One region of the Kytococcus sp. Marseille-QA3725 genome, then DNA from elsewhere that is predicted to be linked to it. Evidence: riboswitches for the same ligand, from Rfam matches in the RefSeq annotation. Region 1 holds a riboswitch; the other holds the start of a gene.

Evidence for each region. Region 1 has a riboswitch for cobalamin ahead of ACY8FT_RS09150 (FecCD family ABC transporter permease). Riboswitches for the same ligand answer to the same signal wherever they lie in the genome.
Region 2: it holds a riboswitch for cobalamin, as region 1 does, so the genes downstream of both, ACY8FT_RS00150 (ribonucleoside-diphosphate reductase subunit alpha) here and ACY8FT_RS09150 (FecCD family ABC transporter permease) in region 1, are expected to answer to the same signal.

What each region holds. Positions count from the first base shown of each region.
Region 1 covers NZ_JBUCLA010000002.1:231,460-234,855, reverse strand. Annotated here, with positions in the region: gene ACY8FT_RS09155 (ABC transporter ATP-binding protein) at 1-296, opposite strand, end outside; gene ACY8FT_RS09150 (FecCD family ABC transporter permease) at 296-1,300, opposite strand; cobalamin riboswitch at 1,389-1,567, opposite strand; gene ACY8FT_RS09145 (hypothetical protein) at 1,682-2,449, shown strand; gene ACY8FT_RS09140 (protein kinase domain-containing protein) at 2,446-3,396, shown strand, end outside.
Region 2 covers NZ_JBUCLA010000001.1:36,772-40,167, forward strand. Annotated here, with positions in the region: gene ACY8FT_RS00145 (PhoX family protein) at 1-476, shown strand, start outside; cobalamin riboswitch at 1,101-1,321, shown strand; gene ACY8FT_RS00150 (ribonucleoside-diphosphate reductase subunit alpha) at 1,542-3,396, shown strand, end outside.

The DNA of each region.
Region 1 (3,396 bases):
ATGGCGATCATCTCCCCGAGCAGCAGGTCCTCCGGCGGCGCCTCGTCCTGGGCGACCAGCGCCAGGCGGCGGGCGCGCTCGCGGGGCCGGATCCGGTCGACCGTCCGGTCGCCGAGCCACCCCTGCCCTGCCGGGGCCGGCCGGATGCCGGCGAGGGTGCGCAGCAGGGTGGACTTGCCCGACCCGTTGACGCCGACCAGCGACGTGACGGTGCCAGTGGGGACCTCGAAGGTGACGTCTTGCAGGACAGTGGTCCGGCCGACCGCGGCGCTCAGGCCCTCGGCGCGCAGCCGCATCAGTCGGCTCCGTTGTAGCGGTAGTGACGGCGGCCGACCAGCACGAGGAACACCGGCGCACCCACGAGGCCGGTGACCACCGACAGGGGGATCTCCTGGGGGCGGACGCTGACCCGGGCGACGATGTCGACCCACACCAGGAAGACGGCGCCACCCAGTGCTGCCACGGGCACGACGGCCCGGTGACGGGCGCCGACCACCATGCGGACCAGGTGGGGCACGACGAGGCCGACGAACCCGATACCACCGGAGACGGCCACGAGCACCCCGACCAGCGCGGCGAGACCGACGAACAGGGCCACTCGCAGACCCTTGACCGGGATCCCAAGGGACGCGGCGAGGTCGGGTCCGGCCGCCAGTGCGTCGAGCCAGCGGGAGAAGGCCACCATCACCAGCACGGCGACCACGGTCGTGACCGTGGCGGGCAGCAGCACCTGCCAGCTCGCGCCGCTGACGCTGCCGAGCAGCCAGAAGAGCACCGACTGGGCCGCCTTCGGGTCACCGGAACGGAATACCAGGAAACTGGAGACGGCGCTGAACGCCGAGGACAGAACCACCCCGGTGAGCACGAGCCGCAGCGGCGTCAGGCCGCCCTGCAGCATCGCCACCCCGAACACTAGGGCCGCGGCGGCCAGGGCGCCCAGCAGCGCCCCGCCGGAGAGGGCCCAGATGCCCAGCCCGGACAGGGCACCGGTGGTGATGACGGCCGTCGCCCCCACCCCGGCGCCCGAGGAGACGCCCAGCAGGTAGGGATCGGCCAGCGGGTTGCGCACCAGCGTCTGCATGCCCGCCCCGGCCACGGCCAGCCCGGCTCCGGCGACGGCGGCGAGCAGGGTGCGTGGGGCGCGCAGGTCCCACACGATCGCGTCCCAGGTCGGGTCGGCCGGTTGGCCACCCAGGTGCGCCTGCACGACGCTCCACACGGTGGGCACGGGCAGGGAGACGGCGCCGACGGCGAGCGAGACGACCATGCTGGCCAGCAGCGCCACGGCGAGCAGGACCATCAGGACCGCTGTGCGCGGCCGGGAACCGGCAGCATCAGGCAAGGGCAGGACTCACATCTCTCATCGGGGCCCAGATCGCGAGGCCCGCGGACGGTGAACAGCGTCGGCAGGTCTTCGGACTCGGGCTCTCACGCGAGGACGCCTTCCCGGCCCGTGGCCAGTGGCACCTGTCATCGCGCACAGCCCATACCGCTGCGCGTCAGTCCCGGCCTCTCACCGGGTTCCCTTGCACCCCGGGTGGGGTGCAACCGACCGGCACACCCTAGTCCCTCTCGGTCGCGAGGTCGGAGCGGGCGCGTTGTGTCGGACGCGGTGCTCTGGCAATGTCCCGTGAGGCCCCCCGGGCCACCAACGCCCAATGCCCCCCCCGAGGTGCCCGCCATGCCGCTCAGTGACCAGCCTGCCCACCGCAGCGGGGAACCGGTACGACTGGCGACGGGGGCTCCCGGGCCGGAGGTGCTCTTCACGGTCACCTACGCGGACGAGCGCTACGACTTCACCGAGGGGACCTGGGGGCGTTTCGGACGCGACGACGCGGCCTGCGAGATCCCGGTCTGGGAGGAGCTGCTCGGCGAGCGGCTCTCCCGCGTGGCCGGGGAGCTCTGGTGCCAGGCCGGCCAGCTGTGGGTGCGCAACCTGTCCCACACCCACGAGCTCGGCGTCTTCGGTGAGGCCGGTAGCCCCACCTGGCTGCCCGCCCGCACGGAGGGGCGCCGTCCCGCCGCCTGCTCGGTGCCGGAGCCGACGGCTCGACTGGCCACCCCGAGTGCCGGTTCGTGGGAGCTCCGCATCGGTGCTCTGGGGGATGGTGCGGTGCCGCCGCCCAGTCCGCGGCAGACCGTCGCGCTGGACCCGATCCCGGACGAGCTCTGGCCGGTGGCCGCCGCCCTGTGCGCGCCCGGCCTCTCCGGGAACAGCGTGCCCCCGACGTACGGGGACGTGGCGGAGACCCTGGGTCTGAGCAGTCGTCAGGCGCGGCGGCAGGTCGAGGAGCTCTGTGATCTGTATGCCCCGGTGCTGGCGGGCCAGCCGGGAGCGGCGCACGAGTCGTCGCCGGTCTTCGTGCGGTTGGCGACGTTGTTGGTGCGGCGTGGCATGGTGACCCGGGCGGATCTGGCCGCCCATCTGCCGGAGAAGGGGATGACGTGAACGACCGGGGGGCCGAGACCCATCTGCCGGATGCCTTCGAGCCCGTGCAGCGACTGGGTGGTGGCAGCTCAGCGGAGGTGTGGCTGGCGCGGCACCGGGTGACGGGCCGCGACGTCGCGCTCAAGGTGTGGTGGACGCCCGTCGACGACCTGGCGCGCGAGGCCTTCCGCGTGGAGAGCCGGCACATGGCCGCCGTGGTGGGGGAGCCCCACCTGGTGCAGCTGCTGTGGGCGGCGGGACCGCGCGACGAGCACGTGTGGCTGGCCACCGCGGCCGCCGGCCGCGACCTGCCCCGGTGGATCCGGGAGCGTGGCGGCATCTCCGGTGAGGAGGCCCGGGACGTGGTCCGCCAGATGCTGGTGGGCCTGGACGCGCTGCACCGGCGTGGTCTGACCCACCGGGACGTGAACCCCAACAACCTGCTCGTCGGCCGTGACGGGGAGGTCGTGCTGGCGGACTTCGGCCTGGTCGTCGGCCCTGACGACCGGGTGGCTGACCCGGCGGCCGGCACCGAGGGCCACGTGGCGCCCGAGCTCTCCGCGGGCGGCCGGCCCGACCCGCGCTCCGACGTCTACTCCGCCGCCGTCGTGGCGGACGCGCTGCTGGGCGAGGACGTGCCGCCCGCCGTGGAGCAGGTGCTCCTGCGCGCGAGCTCGCACCGCCCCGAGGATCGCCCGGCCGATGCGGGGGAGTTCCTGCGCCTCCTGGACGAGTTCGAGGGGGGCTTCGGGCAGCGTCGCACCGGGGGCGGCGAGCTCGCCGGTGCCAGCGCCGTGAGCACCGGTCCGGGGCAGGGTGGCACCGGGGCGGGTGGACGCCGTGGCGCCGTCGGTCGGATGGCGGGCCTCGCCGTGGCCGCGGCCCTGCTGGCCGCCGGGGCCCTCTGGACCGTGGACACCCTGCGGGACGGTGGTACCGGCGAGGGGGTCGCGCAGACCCCCGCGACG
Region 2 (3,396 bases), on a different contig from region 1:
TGGCCAAGGGCGGCGCCGCCTTCGCCCGCCTCGAGGGCGCGTGGTGGGGCAACGGCGTCGTGAACGTCGTCTCCACCAGCGGTGGCCCGGACGAGAACGGCCAGGTCTTCACCTACGACCCGCGCACCGGCCGCCTGGAGATCCTGTTCGCCTCCCCGGACGAGACCGTGCTGGACAACCCGGACAACATCTGCGTCTCCCCGCGCGGCGGCATCGTGCTGTGCGAGGACGGTGGTGGCGACTCATACGTGCACGGCCTGACCACCGACGGCGAGATCTTCCCGTTCGCCCGCAACAACGTGGTCATCCCGCGATCGGGCATGAACGGCTCCACCGTGGAGGCCGGCGACTACCGCACCTCCGAGTGGTGCGGCTCCACGTTCGAGCCGAAGAACGGCAACTGGCTGTTCGTGAACATCCAGACGCCGGGCATCACGCTGGCGATCACCGGCCCGTGGCGCAAGGGCTCGCTCTGACGCGCTGACGCACCGCAGTGCGGCGGGTGCGGGGTCGATGTGGCCCCGCGCCCGCCGTCTTGCGCACCCGGCGCCCGGTGCGGACCCGCCGCGTGTGTCCGTGGCGCACTTCGCCCCACGCCCGCCCGCCGCGCGTCCGTGGGGGCGCTCAACCAGTCCACCAGGCGGCCCGTCGGGACGCCGTCCGGTCACGTTCGCCAGGGTGGGCAGCTTCCTCGGGGGTTGATCACCTTGTCCCGGGGTGGGTCCTGAAGCGACAGGAGTTGACCCGGGTCAAGTGGACCCACCCCGGGGTAGGGGGGGGGTGGCCCAGCGGGTCTGGAGACCTACCGGAGCCGGAATCCCCGTGTTCGCGCCTCCTGGTGCCCAACGCGCCCGTGCCGCCGAGATCGGTGCGATTGTGTCGAACGGAGCCGGTGTAACCGTGCCGCGCCGGAGCTGGCCCGCCTCTACCGACCCGCCTCTGCCGGTGCGCCACCCGCCGGTGCGCCTGTCCGCCCGATTTCGGCGCCAGGCCGCCACGACGGGGTATCCACAACATGTGGGGTTGGTCTGCTCGCGCACCCCTGTATATGGTGCTCCTGCTGGTCCTCGCCGGCGTCGCCACGGGCGATGGGGCATCTCGTGCCCCCTCTCTGACGGGCTGCGCCGGAGAGGGGCAAGAGGGAACCCGGTGCGATTCCGGGACTGCCCCGCAGCGGTATTCGGGAACGACCGCCGTCAACGGCACTGGGTGCAGCCAGCACCCGGGAAGCGACGGCCAGTAGGACCCCGGTGGACGCGACCCACAGGTCCCGCCCACCGGCTCGGCCCCGGCCGGGACGCCCGTGAGTCCGAAGACCTGCCAGCGCCCGGCCGCGACCGCGGTCGGACCGTCGAGCCGCGCGGGACGGCTGGCAGACGAACGTCCGGAGAACGGGCGACCGGTGTCCACGACCCCGGAGCGCCCACAGCCCCAGCGGGGGTGACCCGGCCCCGATGCGGGTGTCCGATGCCGCACCCCTCGCGCGGCGCCCCGGTCGATCGGTGCCTCCACCCCTCGCGGCACGCTCGCGAGGAGAGGGCATGACCACCACGAACTCCGGCGTCCCGGAGGCCACCGCAACCCCCGACGCGCTTGTCGCACCTGCCGCGGCCGCAACCCCCGGCGCACCCGGCGCGCTTGCCGCCCCCGGCGCGCCTGCGCTGCCGAACACCGCCGACCAGCCCACGCTGGACGGCACCCCCACCACCCCCCGCAGCCAGATGCGCGTGGTCAAGCGCAGCGGCGAGCACGAGCAGGTGGACCTCAACAAGATCGTCGTCGCCGTCGAGCGCTGCACCGAGGGCCTGCCCGAGGTCGACCCGATGCGGGTGGCCACCCGCACCATCGCCGGCCTCTACGACGGCGCCACCACCGCCGAGCTCGACCAGCTCGCCATCGCCACCGCCGCGGAGATGACCGCCACCGAGCCGCAGTACTCCCGCCTGGCCGGCCGGCTGCTGGCCGGGGTCATCGACAAGGAGGTCCGCGGGCAGGGCATCGCGTCCTTCAGCCAGTCCGTGCGCGTCGGCCACGAGCAGGGCCTCATCGGCGACGAGACCGCGGAGTTCGTCGCCACCCACCACGCCGCGCTGGACGAGGCCGTGCGCCGCGCCCAGGTCGCCCACGCCGACCACCGCTTCGACTACTTCGGCCTTCGCACGGTCCAGGACCGCTACCTGCTGCGCCACCCGCTCACTCGTGCCGTGATCGAGTCGCCCCAGTACTGGCTGATGCGGGTCTCCTCCGGCCTGTCGCACACCGCCGACGAGGCCGTCGAGTTCTTCGAACTGCTCTCCTCGCTGGCCTACCTGCCCAGCTCGCCGACCCTGTTCAACTCCGGCACCCGCCACACGCAGATGTCTAGCTGCTACCTCATCGACTCCCCACGGGACGAGCTCGACTCCATCTACGAGCGCTACCACCAGGTGGCCAAGCTGTCGAAGTTCGCCGGCGGCATCGGGCTGGCGTTCAGCCGCATCCGCTCCCGCGGCGCGCTGATCCGCGGCACCAACGGGCACTCCAACGGCATCGTGCCGTGGCTGCGCACGCTGGACGCCTCGGTGGCCGCGGTCAACCAGGGCGGGCGGCGCAAGGGCGCGGCGTGCATCTACCTCGAGCCCTGGCACCCGGACGTCGAGGAGTTCCTGGAGCTGCGCGACAACACCGGCGAGGACGCCCGCCGTACCCACAACCTCAACCTCGCCCACTGGATCCCAGACGAGTTCATGCGTCGGGTCGAGGCCGACGAGGAGTGGAGCCTCATCGACCCCGACGCGGTGCCCGAGCTGCCCGACCTGTGGGGTCCGGCCTTCGACGAGGCGTACCGCGCGGCCGAGGCGCGGGGTGACGTGGTGCGCACCGTCTCCGCCCGCGCCCTCTACGGCCGGATGATGCGGACCCTCGCCCAGACCGGCAACGGCTGGATGACCTTCAAGGACCGCGCCAACGAGGCGTGCAACCAGACCAGCGACGACCAGGCGCCGCGGGTGATGCCCGACGGCACCACCGAGCCCGCCCCGGTGGTGCACCTGAGCAACCTGTGCACCGAGATCATCGAGGTGACCAGCGACTCCGAGACCGCCGTGTGCAACCTGGGCTCCGTGAACCTCGCAGCGCACCTGCGCTGGTCCGACGGCACGACCGGCGTCCGGCCGCTGGACCCGGCGGCCACCGCGACCGGTCTGGACACCGAGCGGCTGCGTTCCACGGTGCGACTGGCCGTCACCTACCTGGACCGCGTCATCGACATCAACTACTACCCGAGCGAGCAGGCCGCGGCCTCCAACCCGCGCTGGCGCCCGATCGGGCTGGGCTCGATGGGGCTGCAGGACGTGTTCTTCGCCCTGCGGATGCCGTTCGACGCACCCGAGGCGCGCGAGCTGAGCACCCGCATCG